Regions from separate parts of the Zhengella sp. genome, predicted to be linked through region 2. Evidence: predicted binding sites of a transcription regulator. Region 2 holds the regulator's gene; the other holds the start of a gene.

Region 1 (9,819 bases), on a different contig from region 2:
CGATACCCCAGAAGGCCGGCGGCCTGCGCGGCGCTGCCCGCCTGCAGGCATTCACGAATCCGGCTTGAGGAAACGACTTCCGCATTCTCATCCCGGAAGGCATCGACAAGCGTGACGCCAAAGCCGTTTTCCTCGCCCGCGGCCATCAGGTAGGCCGGGCCCCCGGCCCGGTTGCGGCCGAAATGGAAGTCGAAGCCGGTCACCACGTGGACGATGCCCAGCCCGTCGCGCAGGATGCCGTGGATGAAATCGGCCGGCTCGGTGGAGGCGAAGTCGCGGCTGAACGGCTGTTCGACGACCGCATCGAATCCGAGGGCTTTTAGCAGCCGGGCGCGCAACGGGGCGGGCGTCAGCCGGAAGACCGGTTGATCGGGCCGGAAAACCGTGCGTGGATGCGGCTCGAAGGTCAGCACAAGGGCCGGCACACCCTTTTGCGCGGCAAGTGCCAGCGCCTTTTCCAGCACTGCCAGATGGCCGCGATGGACACCGTCGAAGTTGCCGATGGCGACAACACCGCCTCGCAGTTCCGGCGGCAGGTGCATCGGATCGGACAGACGCAGCAGGCTCTCCTTGACCATTCGACTACACCAGTTTGGCGATGGATGCGGCGGGCCAAAGCCCGTGCTGGGCGAAAAAGGCGGTCAGCCGGGTCCGGTCGGGCGCATCGGCTGCCGGGCCATACTCGCGGAAATGAATGCCGCCGGAGACAAAGAGAACATCGATACCGGCATCTACCGCACCCTTGATGTCGGTGAGCATGCCGTCGCCGATGGCAAGGACATCCTTCCTTTCCACCGGCTCGCCGGGCAGTTCGTTGAGCCGCGCCATGGCGGCGCTGTAGATGGGGGCATGCGGCTTGCCTGCGATCAGGGTGCGCCCGCCCATCTGGCCGTAGTCGCGGGCCAGCGCACCGGAACACCAGATCATGCGATCGCCGCGCTCCACCACGATATCCGGGTTGGCACAGACCATCGGCAGGTTGCGCGAGCGAAAACGCATCAGCATTTCCGCATAGTCTTCCGGCGTTTCCGTCTCATCGTCGAAAAGGCCGGTGCAGATCACGGCCGCAGCCTCGAATTCCTCCACAAGTTCCACATCCAGGCCATCGAAGAGCTGAAGATCCCGGTCGGGCCCGAGATGGAAGACCCGGCGCGGGCCTTCGGCGATCAGGTCGCGCGTCACGTCGCCCGACGTGACCACCGCATCCCAGGCATCGTCGGGCACGCCCAGTCCACGCAACTGCGCAATGACACCGGACGACAGGCGCGGCGCATTGGTCAGCAAGACAACCCGGCGGCCCTGCGCGCGCATGCGCGCCAGCGCGCCGCAGGCTTGCGGAAACGCACGCACCCCATTGTGCACGACACCCCATACATCGCACAGGATGGCGGCATAGGGCGCGGCCAGGTCATCCAGTCGCTCGATCAATCCAGGCGTGGCGTTCATCAATGGCTTCCGACTTGCGCATCCGGTCTTGAAGAAGTCCCGGCCGTGTCCCGGGCCGGGGGTTGAACCGTTCCGGAATTAACCCAAGCCGTTCACCCTGTCACCAGCTTTGGGCTGACAGGATCCGGCGACCATGCGAAAAAGAGTGAGCTAATACGTCGCAAAACCCGGCTTTCGCCATGGAGGTTTACCGGTCGCATGAATCGTCCTTCGATCCCGTTCATCAGCATTTCGGCGGCAAGCCTGCTGCTTGCGTCCCCGGCGCACGCGGCGCTGGACGACATGCTGGTGGCTGGTGGCCTGGGGCTTTCGGCCGGCATCGGGATGGCCGGTTTCGCAACCGGGCTTTGGGCGCTCCTCCTCCTGCGCAAGGCACGGCGCGAGCAGCGCCGGCTGATGGAAATGGTGGAGCGAACGCTGGCGGCGCAGACGCGAAGCGCAAACCGGGCGGAGCCGGCGGAGGGCAGGCTCGATCCCCCGATGCCCGCAAACATTACCGCGGCGGTTCCGGCGCAAAACCCTGACGGCGGCACGGTTGGCGATGGCGCCAGCGAAGGTGCGCAGCGTGCGGCTGCGGCCGACGAACCGGCCGCGAACGTGATCCGGCTCAGCGAGGAAGCGGCCAGGGCCGCGCGGCCGGAACGGGAGGAACGAACGTCGAGGCGCGCAGGCAAGGCGGAGAAGGCCCGCGTGGAAGCCCTGTGCGAGGGGCGTTTCGACCTCGCGCTCGAACCGATGATTTCCATATCCGGTTCGCGGGCCGTGGGTTTCAACGTGCACGCCACGGTGGGACCCGGCAACGATTTCATGTCCCGCATGGCCAGCGAACCGCGCGCCGGGGCGAGGCAGGCCTTCGAGGCCGCCCTGGTGCGCAAGGCGGCCGAAGTGGCAAGCCGGCATCTGGGCGCGGACGGCGCCAACCTGCCACTGCATGTGCCGGTCTCCGCCAGCCTGTTGCAGAACCCGGAGGCGCTGGGCGGGGTCGCCACGCTTTACAAGGGCGACGACGCGCTTGCCCGTTCGCTCATCCTGTCGCTGCCGGTTCACCTGATGACCGGAGCGAACCGCAAGCACGCCGCGGCACTCGACACCTTGCGTGACAGCGGTGCGCAATTTGCCGCCGAAGGATGGCTCGGCGGCGCCGATGCCCTGAAAATCCTCACCGGATACGGTGTGCGCTGCGTCAAGCTGACCGCAAACCGGCTGCTGGAGCGCGAAAAGCTTCGTCCGCGAGACCTGGATGCAGAAAGCATCATCGCTGCCTGCACCCGCGAAGGCGTTACCGTTTCGGCAATCGACGTGACGACCGACGAAGAGGCGGTGAGCCTGATCGACCTGGGGGTCGATGTCATGTCCGGCAGCCGGTTCAACGGACCAAGGCGGCTCAAGCCGGATCTGCCCGCGGGCAAGGGTATTCTCGCGGCAACATGAACCGTCGCAAGCCAGGTGCATTTACAGTAAACGTACAGTAAATTCTTATATACGAAATCATTTCTTTGCGTAATCTCTAATTAAATGTTCTCATAATATATTGCCCTGTCGTTCCAAGAGGCAGGGAGCAATACTGTGTACAGGAATTTCGCCAGAGACAAGTCAGGCAATTTCGCCATCATGTTTGCCTTTCTCCTGCCGGCATTCATCATGGCGGCGGGGTTCGCGATCGACCTGACGGAAATGCAGCGGCAGCGCCATGCCACGGTCTATGCGATGGAGGCGGCCGGCATCGCCATCGGGCGCCAGATCGAGGAAGGGATGAGCGACGATGAACTCAAGGCCTATGGCAAGAAGTTCTTCGAATCCAATCTCGGGCCGGTGGACGCCGACCAGACGGACCTGCAGATCCTGCTGCCCACCGATACGGGCAGCGATGGCGATATCAAGCTGACGACGGAATTGCAGTTCAGACCGCTGTTCCTGACAGAGAGCCTCGCGGATCTCTATGGCGGTCCGAAGGATTTCACCTTCAACACGGATATCAAGGTTCGCACCAAGAACACCGCGGAAATCGCGCTCGTCCTCGACAATTCCGGCTCCATGGACAACAAGGGTTCCGGCTCCAACAAGAAGCGCCTTGAACTGCTCAAGGAAGCGGCCACCTATCTTGTCAACGAGCTTGGCGACGACGCCAAGAAGATCAAGCAGATCGTCAAGCCCGTGCAGTTTTCCGTCGTGCCGTTTGCTGCCTCCGTCAACGTCGGGCCCCAGAACGCCACCGCCGACTGGATGGACAAGTTCGGCGACTCGCCCATCCATCACGAGAACTTCAACTGGGATTCGCTGAAGGATGCCTGGGGCGACAGCAAGAAGGCGGTCAAGACCGGCAACCGTTGGTACAAGACGGGCAATGGATGGGGCGCCGAGGAAGGCGAGGCGCTGACGCGCTTCTCGCTCTACAACGGCATGAAGAAACAGATCGGCGAGCAGGTCATCGAGGCCGGCCACTACGAAAGCCAGCCCGTATGCCGGTGGTGGTATGGCCGCCAGTATTGCTGGAACGAAAATACCTGGGTGCCGCCGGTGACGGAGCCGATCTACGGGCCTGCCGAAGCCTGGCAGGGCTGCGTCGAGGCCCGTCCCTACCCCTACAATGTCAACGGACAAGGCGCCAGCAGCAGCGATCCGGAATCGCTGATCGTGCCCATGTTCGCCAATGACGAGACCGACAATGGCGACAATGGCTGGTGGCACAACAACTGGCTGGATGACGACTATCCGGGCGACCCGTCCAGCTACACGAACCTGAAACGCCACCGCGACATGGTGAAATACTTCCAGACGCTGCCGGACAGCCATTCGTCCGGCCTGGACCAGGGACCCAATTTCTCCTGCACGACCACCCCGATCACACCGCTTCAGGACGTGACCAAGACCGACGAACGCGATGTGGTGCTGGATGCGATCGATGCCATGCAGGCCAATGGAAATACCAATGTTCCGGAAGGCATGGCATGGGGCTGGCATACGCTGACCAAGGATGCGCCCTTCAGCGAAGGCCGGCCGAAAACGGACCAGAACAACGACAAGGTGATCATCGTGCTGACCGACGGCGCGAACACCTATACCCACCTGCCCGGTTCCTACTACGATCCCGACGGCATCAAGAAGTCGACCTATGCCGCGCATGGCTACATGGGAACCAATTACGACGGCGGCAGCAAGCCGCGCCTCTATGAAGGCCTGAGTTCCGGTTTCCCGACCGGCGCGTTCAACGATACACAGTATACCGCGGCCATGGACGAGCACATGCAGCAGCTCTGCACCAATGCCAAGGATGACGGGATCATCATCTTTTCGATCGCACTCGACCTTCCGTCCGGTTCCGGCGCCATCGACGAGCTTCGCGAATGCGCTTCGGAATCGCGCTTCCGCAAGGATGGCAGCGGGAACTATGTGAAATTGTTCTACAATGCGACCGGCGGGCAGTTGATGGATGTCTTCAAGGCGATTGCCGACGAATTGTCGAACCTTCGCATCGTCAGCTGAGCCGTGCCTTTCGGACCACGCACGCCCCGCCGCACCGGCGGGGCGTGTGCATTCGCGTCCGGCCGGACCGGGCCGTGCCGGGGCACAACGGACCGGCACGTTCACCAATGTGATTTTTCCCTTCCGGATTTCTTGACACGGCAGGAGACGGTGCTTATCTCCCTCGCCGTTAGCACTCGCTATCGAGGAGTGCTAACACCGCGAAAGCGGTCCCATTGAGTTGAAATCCATTCACCCGAGGGTAACAGACATGGCCGAGATGAATTTCCGCCCGCTCCACGACCGCGTTGTCGTGCGCCGGGTTGAGTCCGAAGAGAAGACCGCCGGCGGGATCATCATTCCCGACACCGCCAAGGAAAAGCCGTCGGAAGGCGAGATCGTCGCCGTTGGCGAAGGCGCGCGCAAGGACAGCGGCGAACTGATCCCGATGTCCGTCAAGGCCGGCGACCGCGTCCTGTTCGGCAAGTGGTCGGGCACGGAAGTCAAGCTCAACGGCGAAGACCTTCTGATCATGAAGGAAGCCGACATCATGGGCGTGATCGGCTGAACCGGCCGGATATCCGCTCTCAAACCTCAATCCTCATTTAGGGCAAATGCCCGGGAGTTATGGAAACATGGCAGCCAAGGAAGTAAAATTCAGCCGTGACGCGCGCGAGCGCATGCTGCGTGGCGTGGACATTCTGGCCGATGCGGTGAAGGTGACGCTGGGTCCGAAGGGCCGTAACGTCGTCATCGACAAGGCTTTCGGTGCGCCGCGCATCACCAAGGACGGCGTTTCCGTCGCCAAGGAAATCGAACTGGAAGACAAGTTCGAGAACATGGGCGCGCAGATGGTGCGCGAAGTCGCCTCCAAGACCAATGACATTGCCGGTGACGGCACGACCACGGCCACCGTTCTGGCCCAGGCCATTGTCAAGGAAGGCGCCAAGGCGGTTGCCGCCGGCATGAACCCGATGGATCTGAAGCGCGGCATCGACCTGGCGGTTGGCGAAGTCGCCTCCAAGCTGGTCTCTTCCGCCAAGAAGATCAACACCTCCGATGAAGTGGCCCAGGTCGGCACGATTTCCGCCAATGGCGAAAAGGAAATCGGCGACATGATCGCCAGCGCCATGCAGAAGGTTGGCAACGAGGGTGTCATCACCGTCGAGGAAGCCAAGACGGCCGAGACCGAGCTGGAAGTCGTTGAAGGCATGCAGTTCGATCGCGGCTACCTGTCGCCCTATTTCGTGACCAATCCGGAAAAGATGGTCGCCGAGCTGGAAGACGCCTACATCCTGCTGCACGAGAAGAAGCTCTCCAACCTGCAGGCCATGCTGCCGGTCCTCGAATCGGTTGTGCAGTCGTCCAAGCCGCTCGTCATCATCGCCGAGGACGTGGAAGGCGAGGCGCTGGCCACGCTGGTGGTCAACAAGCTGCGTGGCGGCCTGAAGATCGCTGCCGTCAAGGCGCCGGGCTTCGGCGACCGCCGCAAGGCCATGCTCGAGGACATCGCCATCCTCACCGGCGGCCAGGTGATTTCCGAGGACCTCGGCATCAAGCTTGAGAACGTGACCCTCGACATGCTGGGCCGCGCCAAGAAGGTTGCCATCTCCAAGGAAAACACCACGATCGTCGACGGCGCCGGCCAGAAGGCCGAGATCGAGGGCCGCGTGGCCCAGATCAAGGGCCAGATCGAGGAGACGACTTCCGATTACGACCGCGAGAAGCTGCAGGAGCGTCTTGCCAAGCTGGCTGGCGGCGTGGCCGTCATCCGCGTCGGCGGTGCGACGGAAGTGGAAGTCAAGGAGAAGAAGGACCGCGTCGACGACGCTCTCAACGCGACCCGCGCGGCCGTTGAGGAAGGCATCGTGGCCGGCGGCGGCACCGCTCTCTTGCGTGCCTCCAACGCGCTCACCGTCAAGGGCGTCAATGCCGACCAGGATGCCGGTATCGCCATCGTGCGCCGCGCCCTGCAGTCGCCTGCCCGCCAGATCGTCACCAATGCCGGTGACGAGGCCTCCATCGTGGTCGGCAAGATCCTCGAAAATGCCTCGGAGACCTTCGGCTACAATGCCCAGACCGGTGAATATGGCGACATGATCACCATGGGTATCGTCGACCCGGTCAAGGTGGTTCGCACCGCCCTGCAGGATGCCGCTTCCGTGGCCGGCCTGCTGGTCACCACCGAAGCCATGATTGCCGAACTGCCGAAGAAGGAATCGGCGGCTCCGGCAATGCCGGGCGGCGGCATGGGTGGCATGGACTTCTAAGTCCGGCTTCCAAACAGACATACGGAAAGGGCGGCTCGCAAGGGCCGCCCTTTTTCCATGCCGCCATGGCGACCCTGATATTCACGACGGACAATGCCATCGCAATTCAATTGTTTTCGAAACTACTTTCTTTACTTTACCTCCGGTTCATCCCGATTGCAGGAAATCCGGGCCCTTAACATGCCATGAACCCGTTCGGGCCGATATGGTCTGCGTGTGCGAATACAAATGGGGGCCTGTCTTCATGCTGGAGATATTCAGTTTTACCGGTCGCTATGGCCGCGTCATGTTCTGGTTCATCATGGCCATTTCAACCGGCTTGAGCTGGTTGTCCGGTCAACTGGCGTTCAAAAAGGCGACGTTCGAGAACGGCTTCATCATGCCGGACACCAGCGATCCACGGTTCTGGGTCTCGGCTGGACTGGTTGTCCTGGCCTTCTGGCTCAGCGCCGCCGCCTGCATCAAGCGGCTTCACGACCGTGGCAAAACGGGCTGGTGGTATCTCCTGCTGTTCGTCCCGGTGTTCGGGCCCCTCTGGGTCTTGATCGAACTGGGCCTGCTTCCCGGCACAGGGCGCGATGACAACGGCTACGGGCCGCGCAACGACCTTGCGGGACGTCCGGTCAGGAAAACCGCGTCCCAGGAAGACCGCGAGATGTTCCAAGCGGAAAACCGCCGGCGAAAGGCGATGGAAGCAGCTCATGTGAAGGACCAGGATGCGCCGACCTTGCAAGTCGAGCGGCGGCGCCAGGTGATGGACCGCCTGCGAATCCCGCCTGCGGAGCGAACCGGGTTCGGACGCAGGCGCTATATCTGACCGCTCGCTGTTTATGACGGACTGACAGGCATGTGGCGTTTCTTCGGATTTTCCGGTCGGATCGGGCGGCAGACATGGTGGTTGGCCCATCTGCTTGTCGCGGCTCTCACCTTCCTGGCATGGGATGACCTCGTTTTCAGCCTTGACCGGCGCGGCGATACCGAACCGACCGCGTACGGCCTCGCCGCTCTTGCCGCCGTCCTCTGGATCTCCTGGTCCGCCAATGTGCAGCGGCTTCACGACCACAACAAGCCCGCGACGATGTCGAACCTCAGCTTCCGCTGGGCGCATGACCTTCTTATCGAGCTTGGCTTCAGGAAGGGTGACGAGGGACCGAACGACTTCGGCCCACCCGAACCGCCCTTCCTCCGTCCCGGCAGCCGAAAGGCCAGGCCGCAAGGGGCGGGCAGAAGCGGCGCCGGCTCTCCACCGGACGGAACGGCAATGCACGGCGCGGGCCTCTCCGCCGCTCCGCCAGCGGCCGAGCGGCCGGCCAGCACCGCCAGGGCGCGCACCACCTTCGGACGTCGCAGTATTCCGCCAGGTTGAGCGGGGCTTGGTTCCCGCCGCCTCCTGCCCCATATCACTGACGGGACAAGAGGAGCAGACGCATGGCGAAACGCACCGAAACCGACACGTTCGGCCCCATCGACGTGCCTGCGGACCGCTATTGGGGCGCGCAAACGCAGCGCAGCCTGGAAAATTTCCGCATCGGCTCGGAGCGCATGCCCCCTGCCCTCATCCATGCCCTCGGCCTTGTGAAACAGGCGGCGGCGCGCAGCAATGCCGCGCTCGGCGTCCTCGACGGCGATATCGCGTCCCTCATCGACCGCGCCGCGCAGGAGGTGGCGCAAGGCAGGCTGGACGACCACTTCCCGCTTGTCGTCTGGCAGACAGGATCAGGTACCCAGACCAACATGAACGCCAACGAGGTGATCGCAAACCGGGCCATCGAGATGGCGGGCGGCGCGATGGGTTCCAAGACGCCCGTCCACCCCAACGACCATGTCAATCGCAGCCAGTCGTCCAACGACACCTTCCCCACCGCCCTGCATGTGGCGGTCAGCCGGGAGGCGCATGACCGGCTGTTGCCGGCGCTCGACCGGTTGCATGAGGCGCTCGATGACAAGGCAGAGGCGTTCGGCGACATCATCAAGATCGGCCGCACGCATACGCAGGATGCCACGCCGCTGACGCTCGGGCAGGAATTTTCCGGCTATGGCGCGGCGCTGGATCTCGGACGCAGCCGCATCGCAGCAGCGCTGGCTGACGTGCATTCGCTGGCACAGGGAGGAACGGCGGTCGGCACCGGGCTCAACGCCCCGCAGGGCTTCTCCGTACGCTTCGCCGATGAGATTTCTGCGCTGACCGGCCTCGCCTTCCGGCCCGCGGCCAACCGTTTCGAGGCGCTGGCCAGCCATGGCGCGCTGGCCAACCTGCATGGCGCGCTGGCCGCACTGGCCGCCGATCTCTACAAGATCGCAAATGACATCCGCCTGCTGGCCTCGGGTCCGCGCTCCGGACTCGGGGAATTGTCGCTGCCGGAAAACGAACCGGGCTCGTCCATCATGCCGGGCAAGGTGAATCCGACCCAGGCGGAGGCGCTGACGATGGTGGCCGCACAGGTCATGGGCAACCAGACGACCGTGACCTTCGCCGCCTCGCAAGGCCAGTTCGAATTGAACGTGATGAAGCCGGTGATCGCCCATGACGTGCTGCAATCCATCCGTCTTCTGGCCGACGGCATGGTATCCTTCGCGGACAAATGCGTCGATGGAATCACGGCCAACGAGAGCCATATCGCTACGCTGGTCGAGCGGTCGC
Region 2 (9,819 bases):
GCCGGAACGCGGGCAGGTGCTGGCGCTGGGCAAGGGCCGCGTGGTGCGCGAAGGCACGAAGATCGCACTGCTTTCCTTCGGCGCCCGGCTGGCCGAGTGCATCAGGGCTGCCGAGGATCTGGAGACGCGCGGCCTTTCGACCACCGTTGCCGATGCGCGCTTTGCCAAGCCGCTGGACGAGGACATGATCGCGCGGCTGGCGCGCGAACATGAAGTGCTGATCACGATCGAGGAGGGCGCGGTGGGCGGATTCGGCAGCCATGTGCTGCACTTCCTGGCCCAGTCAGGTCATCTCGACCATGGCCTGCGCATCCGCTCCATGGTTCTGCCGGACAGTTTCATCCAGCATGACAGCCCGTCGAAAATGTATGACGAGGCCGGTCTCAATGCACCGCATATCGTGGCACAGGCGCTCGCGGCGCTTGGCATGGAAGAGGCAATGGCCGTCACGCCTCCCTCGCGGGCTTGAACCTGACGGCCAGCCCGATCAGCGCGCCAGATCGGCCACCACGGCATCAAGCACGATCATGCCGGCGGGCGTGACCCGCAGGCGTGAATTGCCGAGCGGCTCGACCAGGCCTTCATTCTGAAGCATGGCAATGCGGTCAGGCTGAAGGCCACGGCCGGCAAGCATTTCATAGCGGGCCAGATCCAGGCCTTCGCGAAGGCGCAGGCCCATCAGCAGCATTTCGTCGGCTTCCTGGTCGCGGGTCAGAACCTCGCCATCGGCGATGCCGTGGCCTTGCGCTTCCACTTGCGCCAGCCAGCTTTCCGGCCCGCGAGCGGCCATGGTGACGACGCGCCGGCCATTCTCGACAAAGCGGCCGTGGGCGCCGGGGCCGGCGCCGGCATATTCGCCATAGCGCCAATAGGTCAGGTTGTGCCGGCTCGCCGCGCCCGGCGCGGCGTGATTGGAAATCTCGTAGGCAGGCAGGCCATGCGTCTGCGTCACGTCCTGCGTCAATTCGTACAGTGCCGCGCCCATGTCCGAGTCGGGCGGATTGATCTTGCCGGCGGCATGGAGCGCGAAGAAGGGCGTGCCTTCCTCGATGGTCAACTGGTAGAGCGAGAGATGATCGGCGGCATGGGCGATGGCCGATTCCAGTTCTGCCTTCCATCCTGCAAGCGTCTGGCCCGGACGGGCATAGATCAGGTCGAAGGACAGGCGCGGAAAGGTGCGCCGCGCCAGCTCGATGGCCTGCAATGCCTCGCCTGCGTCATGCAGGCGGCCGAGGAATTTCAGATCCGCATCATTCAGCGCCTGCACGCCCAGCGACAGGCGATTGACCCCTGCCGCCCGGTAGCCGGCAAAACGGCCGGCATCGGCGCTTTGCGGATTGGCCTCCATGGTGATCTCGATGCCGTCCGGCACGGTCCACAGTTCCGCGACGGCTTCCAGGATCGCCCCCACCGTTTCGGGCTTCATCAGCGAAGGCGTGCCGCCGCCGATGAAGATGGAACTGACCTCTTTGGGCCCTGTACGGCTGCGCATGGTCGCCAGTTCGCGGCGGAAGGCGGCGGCGAAGCGTGCCTGGTCCACGGGCTTGTGCCGAACGTGGGAATTGAAGTCGCAATAGGGGCACTTGGCCGCGCAGAACGGCCAATGGACATAGACGCCGAAACCCGGCGTACCGTCGTCGCGGTTGGGGTTCATTCAGCGCCCAGTTTCTCGCGGGCGAAGAGCGCGAAGGCACGGGCGCGGTGCGACAGGCCGAGATCGCCACGGCCGGCCTCCCAGCCGTGTTTCTCGGTGGCGGGCATTTCACCGAACGTCCTCTCGTGGCCTTCCGGTCGGAAAACCGGATCGTAGCCGAAACCCTGCTCACCGCGGGGCGGCCAGACCAGCGTGCCCTCCACCTCGCCGCGAAAGAACTCGGTATGGCCATCCGGCCAGGCCAGGCAGAGCACGGCAACGAAGCGGCCGGTGCGCCTGTCCTCGCTCACCGCGCCGGCGGCCTGCATGCGCTCCTCGACATTACGCATGGCCATGGCGAAATCGCGGCTGCCGTCGGCCTTCTGCGCCCAGTCGGCGGTATAAACGCCGGGTTGGCCATCGAGCGCATCGACGCAGAGGCCGGAATCGTCCGACAGGGCCGGCATGCCCGTTGCCCTGGCTGCGGCCAGCGCCTTGATGGCGGCATTTTCCTCAAACGTGGTGCCCGTCTCCTCCGGTTCGGGCAGGCCCAGTTCACCGGCCGATTTCGCCGCGAATCCGAACGGGCCGATCAGATCGCGGATCTCGGCCAGCTTGCCGGCATTGTGGGTGGCGACGACAATCTCGCGGTTTTGCAGCGGACGGGCAGTTGCGGTGCTCATTCAAGACCCCAGATGGAAGGTTCGGCGAATTCGATGGAATTGCCCGCCGGATCGCGGAAGTAGATGGAACGGGCGCCGTTCGGCCAGCGGAAATCCGCTTCGATGCCGATGCCGTGGTCTTGCAGATGTGCCCGCCAGGCCTCGATCTCGTCGCCGGACGCCCGGAAGCAGACATGGCCCGGACCATGGGCGCCATGGGGCGGCACGGGCATGGCGGGATCTGAGGGCGGCAATGCCGTGGCATCCGGGTTGAAGACCAGAAGGACGCCGTCGCCGCAGCGGAAGAATACGTGGCGGCCATCCACCTTGAGAATGCGCTCAAGGCCGATCACGTCGCGCCAGAAGGCCTCGGCGGCGTCGAGGTCGCCGGCATAGATCGCCGTTTCGAGGATGCCCCTGGCCTGCATCGTTCAGCCGATCGCCATTTTCTGAAGGTCCACGAGCCTGTTGATGCCCTTTCTGGCAAGGCCCATCAACTGGTTGAATTCCTCTTCGGAAAAGGCCTCGCCCTCGGCCGTGCCCTGGATCTCGACGATGCCGCCCTTGCCGGTCATGACGAAATTGGCATCGGCCTGCGCCGAGGAATCCTCGATGTAGTCGAGGTCAAGCACCGGCGCACCGTTGTATAGGCCGCAGGAAATGGCCGCGACATGATCCTTCAGCACGTCGGCCGTGCGGATCATGGAGCGAGCCTCCATCCAGCTCAGGCAATCGTGCAAGGCCACGAAACCGCCGGTGATGGAGGCGGTGCGGGTGCCGCCATCCGCCTGGATGACATCGCAATCCACCGTGATCTGGCGTTCGCCGAGCGCGTCGAGATTGACCACGGTACGCAACGACCGGCCGATCAGGCGCTGGATCTCCAGCGTGCGGCCACCCTGCTTGCCGGCCGAGGCCTCGCGGCGCATGCGGTCGCCGGTGGCGCGCGGCAGCATGCCATATTCCGCCGTCACCCAGCCGCGTCCGGTATTGCGCATCCAGCCGGGCACCCGCTCTTCAAGACTGGCTGTGCACAGGACATGGGTATCGCCGAACTTCACCAGGCACGAGCCCTCGGCATGTTTGGAGACTCCGCGCTCGAACAGGACGGGGCGCATTTCGTCAAGCTGGCGTTTCGAAGGACGCATGGAAAACCTCGGGGAATGGCTTGGTCGGATCTGGCTCGCCTTCTAACCGTCCGCCGCAGCGCTGGCAAACATTGAGTTCGCCGGACTTCCGATTATATAGTTCCGGTTATGGCAAAGGTTGACCCATGACACAGCACGTGACGGACAACGCCCTGCAAATGTTGGATGCGCGGGCGCGCGACATCTTCCGGCTGATCGTCGACAGCTATCTGAAGGACGGCGAACCTGTCGGATCGCGCAACCTCTCGCGCCTGCTGCCACAATCGCTTTCGCCCGCCACCATCCGCAATGTCATGTCGGATCTGGAACATTTGGGCCTGGTCTACTCGCCCCATGTCTCCGCCGGCAGGCTGCCGACGCAGGCCGGCCTGCGTTTCTTCGTCGATGCGTTCATGGAAGTTGGCGCGCTTTCGGAAGACGAGCGGCGCATGATCGACGCGCAGGTGACGGCCTCCGGCGCCGGGCATACACTGGAACACATGCTGACGGAAGCCAGCCAGATGCTGTCCGGCCTGACGCGCGGCGCCGGGCTGGTGCTGGCGGCCAAGAGCGAGGCGCCGCTCAAGCATATCGAGTTCATCCAGCTTGAACCGGGCAAGGCGCTGGCCGTGCTGGTTTCGCAATCCGGCGATGTGGAAAACCGGATCCTGGAGCTGCCTGCCGGCGTGACGCAAAGCCAGCTGGTCGAGGCCTCCAACTTCCTCAACGCCAATATTCGCGGCCGCACTTTGCCCGAGGCGCGCGGCGAGATCGCCCGCGTGATGGAGAAGACCCGGCAGGCGCTCGATTCGCTGTCGGCCGACCTGGTCGAGCGCGGCATTGCGGTTTGGTCCGACGACGGATCGGGCATGCCGGCCCGGCTGATCGTGCGCGGCCGCGCCAACCTGCTGGAGAACATTTCCGCCCAGGCGGAACTCGACCTCCTGCGCCATCTGTTCGACGACCTTGAAACCAAGGAAGCGCTGGTGCAATTGCTCGACATGGCGGAGGAAGGCTCCGGCGTGCGCATCTTCATCGGTTCGGAGAACAAGCTTTTCTCGCTGTCCGGCTCGTCGCTGGTGGTCGCGCCCTATCGCGATGCGGAATCGCGCGTCGTCGGCGCGCTGGGCGTGATCGGCCCGACGCGGCTGAACTACGCGCGCATTGTTCCCGTGGTCGATTATACCGCCCAGGTGATCAGCCGGATGATCCGCTGAGCGACATCAGGGACGGCCTGCGTCTTGATTTTTCACTGCCAAAGCTCGATATGCGGCGCAACGCAAGACAAAAGCCCTGAAGAAACAGGACAATCGACATGACCCAAGGCTCCAAGGAGACCGGAATGGCCAATGAACACGCCATGACCGACGAAAACCCGGAGATGGAAACCCAGGCAATGGCGGAAGAGACGGTGCAAACCGATCCGTTTGCCGCGCTGGAAGCAGAAAACGCGGAATTGCGCGACCGGCTGCTGCGCGTGGCCGCCGAAATGGAAAATCTCCGCAAGCGCTCGCAGCGGGACGTGGCCGATGCGCGCTCCTATGCCATCGCCAATTTCGCCCGCGACATGCTCGGCGTCGCCGACAACCTGTCCCGCGCCATCGAGGCGCTGCCGGAGCATGCCCGCCGGTCCGAGGACAAGGGCTTCATCGCCCTCATCGAAGGCGTCGAGATGACCGCCCGCGACATGGGCGGCGCGCTGGAACGCCATGGTGTGAAGAAGCTTGACCCCGACGGCGAGCGCTTCGACCCGAACTACCATCAGGCCATGTTCGAGGTGCCCAACCCGGAGGTTCCGCACCAGACGGTGGTGCAGGTCGTGCAGGCCGGCTACGTCATTGGCGACCGGGTGCTGCGTCCGGCCATGGTGGGCGTCTCGACCGGCGGGCCGAAGGGCCAGCAGCAGACGGCCGAGCCCGGCCCGGTCAATCCGCAGGCCGAACGCGACGCCTGAGCCGGAACGGACATTCTCCGATGCAGGCCGGCGGCTGCCGCGATGGCCGTCAGGCGCATCCGCCACATGCTCCGGAAGATCGTGCGAAAGGCTGTCCGCGGCAGGCTTTCGCTCAGGTCTGGTAACAAGATCTCTGGCTTCCGCCGGAGGTTTTTTGTTTCGGCAGGTCGGATTTTGGAAACCCGTGCATTTTCAGGCCGGCTCTCTGCGCATTTGGCTGCGTGCGCCGCCAGGGACATGGCGCCAGGCTGCTTGTCGTCCGGCTCGGAAAGCAAAAAACCCCATCGAAGGATCGACGGGGTTTATCAGCATTCCGGAGCCGGCATGGGCCGGAGCTTGTGTCCGGACGTGCCGAGAATTTGGTGCCCAGGAGAGGACTCGAACCTCCACGCCTCGCGGCACACGGACCTGAACCGTGCGCGTCTACCAATTCCGCCACCTGGGCAGGTGCCGCGCCGATGTAGGCGGATTGACCGCCGGTGTCAACGCGGTTTGAAGGAAATTATTTCGCCAGCACCGTTTTTTCCGTGACCAGCGTATCGGACCCCAATTCGTAGATCATCGGTTCGCCGGTTGCGATCTCGAAACCGACGATTTCGTCCTTGCCGAGCCGTTCCAGAACCATGCAGATGGAGCGCAGCGAATTGCCATGCGCGGCGACCAGAACGGTCTTGCCCTGCATGACGGCGGGCAGGATGTCGGTGACGAAATAGGGCAGGGTGCGGGCCAGCGTGTCCTTCAGGCTTTCGCCTCCGGGCGGCGGTACATCGTAGGAGCGGCGCCAGACATGAACCTGTTCCTCGCCCCATTTGGCGCGCGCATCGTCCTTGTTGAGGCCGGAAAGATCGCCATAGTCGCGCTCGTTCAAGGCCTCGTCGCGCTTCGTCTCCAGGTCTTCCTGGCCCAGTTCCGCCAGCATCAGCTTGAGCGTGTTCTGCGCACGGCACAAATGCGAGGTGAAGGCGATGTCGAAGGTCAGGCCGCGCGCCTTCAGCGCCTTGCCGGCCGCCTTGGCCTCTTCAATGCCCTTGTCGGTCAGGTCGGGATCCTTCCAGCCGGTAAAGAGGTTCTTCAGGTTCCATTCGCTCTGTCCGTGACGGACGAGAACCAGCGTGCCAGCCATGTCTGCAAATCTCCTGTGTGATGTTTCCCCCGCTCAGCCGTCGGAAAGGCCGAGCACGTCGAGCATGGAATAGAGCCCCGGCTTGCGCCCATGCGCCCACAGCGCGGCCTTCACGGCCCCGCGCGCGAAGATGGAACGGTCTTCGGCATGGTGCGACAGGGTGATCCGTTCGCCCGGACCGGCGAGAATCACCGAATGGTCGCCCACGACCGAGCCGCCGCGCAGCGTGGCAAAGCCGATCGTCCCTGCCTCCCGCGGCCCCGTATGGCCGTCGCGCACGCGCACCGAGTGGCCGGCGAGCGCGATGTCGCGGCCCTCTGCCGCCGCCTCGCCCAGCAGCAGGGCGGTGCCCGAGGGCGCATCGACCTTGTGCCGGTGATGCATTTCCAGCACCTCGATGTCGAAATCCGCCGAATCGAGCGCCTTGGCCGCCTGTCGCACAAGCACCGCGAGCAGGTTGACGCCAAGGCTCATGTTGCCTGACTTGACGATGGTGGCATGGCGCGCGGCCGCCGCGATCTTCGCCTCGTCTTCCGGCCCGCAGCCGGTGGTTCCGATCACATGCGCGATCCGTGCCTGCGCGGCATAGCCGGCCAGTTCGGCGGAGACGGCTGGCGTCGTGAAATCCAGAACGCCATCGGCTGCGGCCATGGCTGCCAGCGGATCGGCGTTGATCGCGATACCCGAATGGCCGGCGCCCGCCAGCTCGCCCGCATCCTTGCCGATATGCGGCGAATCGGCCCGCTCGATGGCCGCGTGGAGTACCGCGCCCCGGGTTTCGGCCACCGCGCGGATGAGCGCCTGCCCCATGCGGCCGCCTGCGCCGGCGACGACCAGTTTCATGTCCTTCATCGCTTTCCTCCCTCCGCCTCGCCGGTTCCGGCCTCGTCGATGTCGAGATCGACCGGCTTGGCCATTTGCGCGTCGTGAAAACGCTTGTAAAGCCCGCCCTCGCGCCGAACCAGTTCGTCATGGGTGCCTTCTTCGACAACCACGCCCTGATCCATGACAACGATGCGGTCGGCATTGACGACGGTGGAAAGCCGGTGCGCGATGACGATGGTGGTGCGTCCCTTCATCACCTCTTCCAGCGCCAGTTGCACCTTCTTTTCCGATTCGTTGTCCAGAGCGGAGGTTGCCTCGTCGAGCAGCAGGATCGGCGCATTGCGCACGATTGCCCGGGCGATGGAGAGCCGCTGGCGCTGCCCCCCTGAAAGCGTGGAGCCGCTTTCGCCCACCGGCGTGTCATAGCCCTGCGGCTGGGCGAGGATGAAGTCCTCCGCATGGGCCGCGCGCGCCGCCGCTTCGATCTCCCCATCCGTCGCGTCGGCGCGCCCGTAGCGGATGTTGTCGCGAATCGTACCCTCGAAAAGGTAGGGTTGCTGCGAGACATAGGCGATGGCCTGGCGCAGCGAGGACTTCGTGACGGCCGCGATGTCCTGCCCGTCGATCAGCACACGGCCTTCTTCCGGGTCCCAGAACCGCTGCACGAGCGCGATCAGCGTGGTCTTGCCGGCGCCCGAACTGCCGACAATGGCCGTGGTCTCCCCCGCCTTGGCGGTCAGGTCGATGCTCCGGATCACCGGCACGTCCGGACCATAGCCGAAGGTCACGTTCTCGAAGCGGATTTCGCCCCTGCCGACGGCGAGCGCCACCGCGTCCGCCCGATCGGGCTGGTGCGGTTCCAGGTCGATGATCTCGTAGATCATGCGCGCATTGACCAGCGCGCGCTCCAGCCCCACCTGCACCCGCGCAAGCCGGCGCGCCGGATCGTAGGCCAGCATCATGGCCGTGACGAAGGCCACCATGGAGCCCGGTAGTTCGCCCGTGTCGAGCGTGCGGAAACCGGTATAGGCGATCGCCAGCGAAACCAGGATTCCGGCCAGGATCTCGGCAACCGGGGAAACGCGTTCGGAAACCTCGGCGATCCGGTTGGAGCGATGCTCGGATTGCTGGATGAGCTCGGAAAGCTTGGCCCGCAACTGCTCTTCCATCGTGAAGGCCTTGACGATGGAAATGCCCTGCACCGCCTCCTGCATGGCGCCGAGCAGGCGCGAATTGATTTCGACCGACTGGCGGGTCACGCGCCGGAGTTTCTTCATCAGGTAGTTGACGCCGAATCCCAGGGGCGGACCGATCACGAAGATGACCGACGAGAGCAGCGGATCCTGGTAGAACATCACGGCGACAAGGCCGATCAGCGTCATTGCGTCGCGGGCCAGCGATGTCAGCGTGATCGTCATCAGATCGCGCACGCCGGTCGTGTTCTGGTTCACCTGTGCGACGAGCTGGCCGGAGCGCTGGCTGGCAAAGAAGCCCATGCCAAGCGCCATCAGCTTGTCGAAGATGCGGTCCTGGTAGCGTGCGATGATGTTGTTGCCGACCCGCGCCAGAAGCACTGCGGCGCCGTAGGAGGCAAGCCCGCGAATGAGGAACGCGGTGAAGATCGAGGCCGACAGCAGCGCGATCAGGTCCTTCCGGTCCTGGTAGAAGATCTTGTCCACCACGTCGCGGATGATCCAGGCCAGATAGGCCGTTGCGCCCGCGACCATGACGAGGCAGGCGACGGCGACGATGTAGGAGCCGAGATAGGCCCGCCCGTTCTCGCTCAGGACCCGGCGGATGACCGCGATCACGTCATCGGCGTTGAGCCGCTGTTGCGGTGAGTTCTGCTTCGCCATGCCTGCCGCGCGACCCTTTCAAGCTGCCGGCTCCCGCGCCGGCGCGCCTTCATACCCGCAAGCGGCCGTCAAGACCAGACCTGCTCAGCGTAGCGGGCGCGGCGAGGGCACCGGTGCGGCCGGGCCGGTGGGCAGGGGCGCAAGGCTGCGGGCAAGCGACGGCAGGCCGCTGCTCGCGCCCGCCATGGCCACGCTGCCGGTGCCGGTCACCGTGACGGCTGCTTCCGAGACCGGCGAGGGTGCGGCCAGCACCGCCCGGCAGGCTGCCGGCAGGTTTGCCATGGTCATGATGTCGCGCGCCTTCGGCTTCTTTTTCGCGCCCGGCTTGGCCGGCCGCCAGGGCTCGTCGGTGAACCACCAGGCAAGCGATTTGTCGCAACCGTCCGTGCGCGGCGGCGCGGCCTGCGGCTTGCAGCCCGGCGACCCGGCGGGGCAGCCGATCCGGACATGGAAATGGTAGTGGTGCCCCCAGAACGGCCGGATCTTCGAAAGCCACGCGCGGTTGCCTGTTACCGTGTCGCAAAGCTTTTTCTTGATGCCGGGATGGACCAGAATGCGCTCCACCTCCGGATAGCTGGCGGCCCGGCGCAGGATTGCCTCATGCGCGCGGGTCCACTTGCTGTCGTCGACATGGAGCGA

Evidence for each region. The regulator HrcA, encoded in region 2, represses chaperone genes, less so after heat shock. The targets are predictions, from matches to a motif close to GTTAGCACTCNCNNNNNGNGAGTGCTAAC.
Region 1: groES (co-chaperone GroES) is a predicted target of HrcA. The motif match lies at 5,098-5,126, and genes of this name have one in related genera.

Annotation. Positions count from the first base shown of each region.
Region 1 is NZ_JAWKWO010000005.1:164,851-174,669, forward strand. Features, by position in the region: gene R3D65_RS15680 (bifunctional riboflavin kinase/FAD synthetase) at 1-578, opposite strand, end outside; gene R3D65_RS15685 (TIGR01459 family HAD-type hydrolase) at 583-1,446, opposite strand; gene R3D65_RS15690 (EAL domain-containing protein) at 1,645-2,877, shown strand; gene R3D65_RS15695 (hypothetical protein) at 3,013-4,929, shown strand; gene groES (co-chaperone GroES) at 5,180-5,476, shown strand; gene groL (chaperonin GroEL) at 5,544-7,178, shown strand; gene R3D65_RS15710 (DUF805 domain-containing protein) at 7,423-7,995, shown strand; gene R3D65_RS15715 (DUF805 domain-containing protein) at 8,026-8,544, shown strand; gene fumC (class II fumarate hydratase) at 8,607-9,819, shown strand, end outside.
Region 2 is NZ_JAWKWO010000002.1:298,975-308,793, forward strand. Features, by position in the region: gene dxs (1-deoxy-D-xylulose-5-phosphate synthase) at 1-469, shown strand, start outside; gene hemW (radical SAM family heme chaperone HemW) at 488-1,654, opposite strand; gene rdgB (RdgB/HAM1 family non-canonical purine NTP pyrophosphatase) at 1,651-2,316, opposite strand; gene R3D65_RS07485 (VOC family protein) at 2,313-2,723, opposite strand; gene rph (ribonuclease PH) at 2,727-3,443, opposite strand; gene hrcA (heat-inducible transcriptional repressor HrcA) at 3,569-4,639, shown strand; gene grpE (nucleotide exchange factor GrpE) at 4,738-5,376, shown strand; tRNA gene R3D65_RS07505 (tRNA-Leu) at 5,737-5,821, opposite strand; gene R3D65_RS07510 (2,3-bisphosphoglycerate-dependent phosphoglycerate mutase) at 5,879-6,499, opposite strand; gene dapB (4-hydroxy-tetrahydrodipicolinate reductase) at 6,533-7,351, opposite strand; gene R3D65_RS07520 (ABC transporter ATP-binding protein) at 7,348-9,180, opposite strand; gene mepA (penicillin-insensitive murein endopeptidase) at 9,265-9,819, opposite strand, start outside.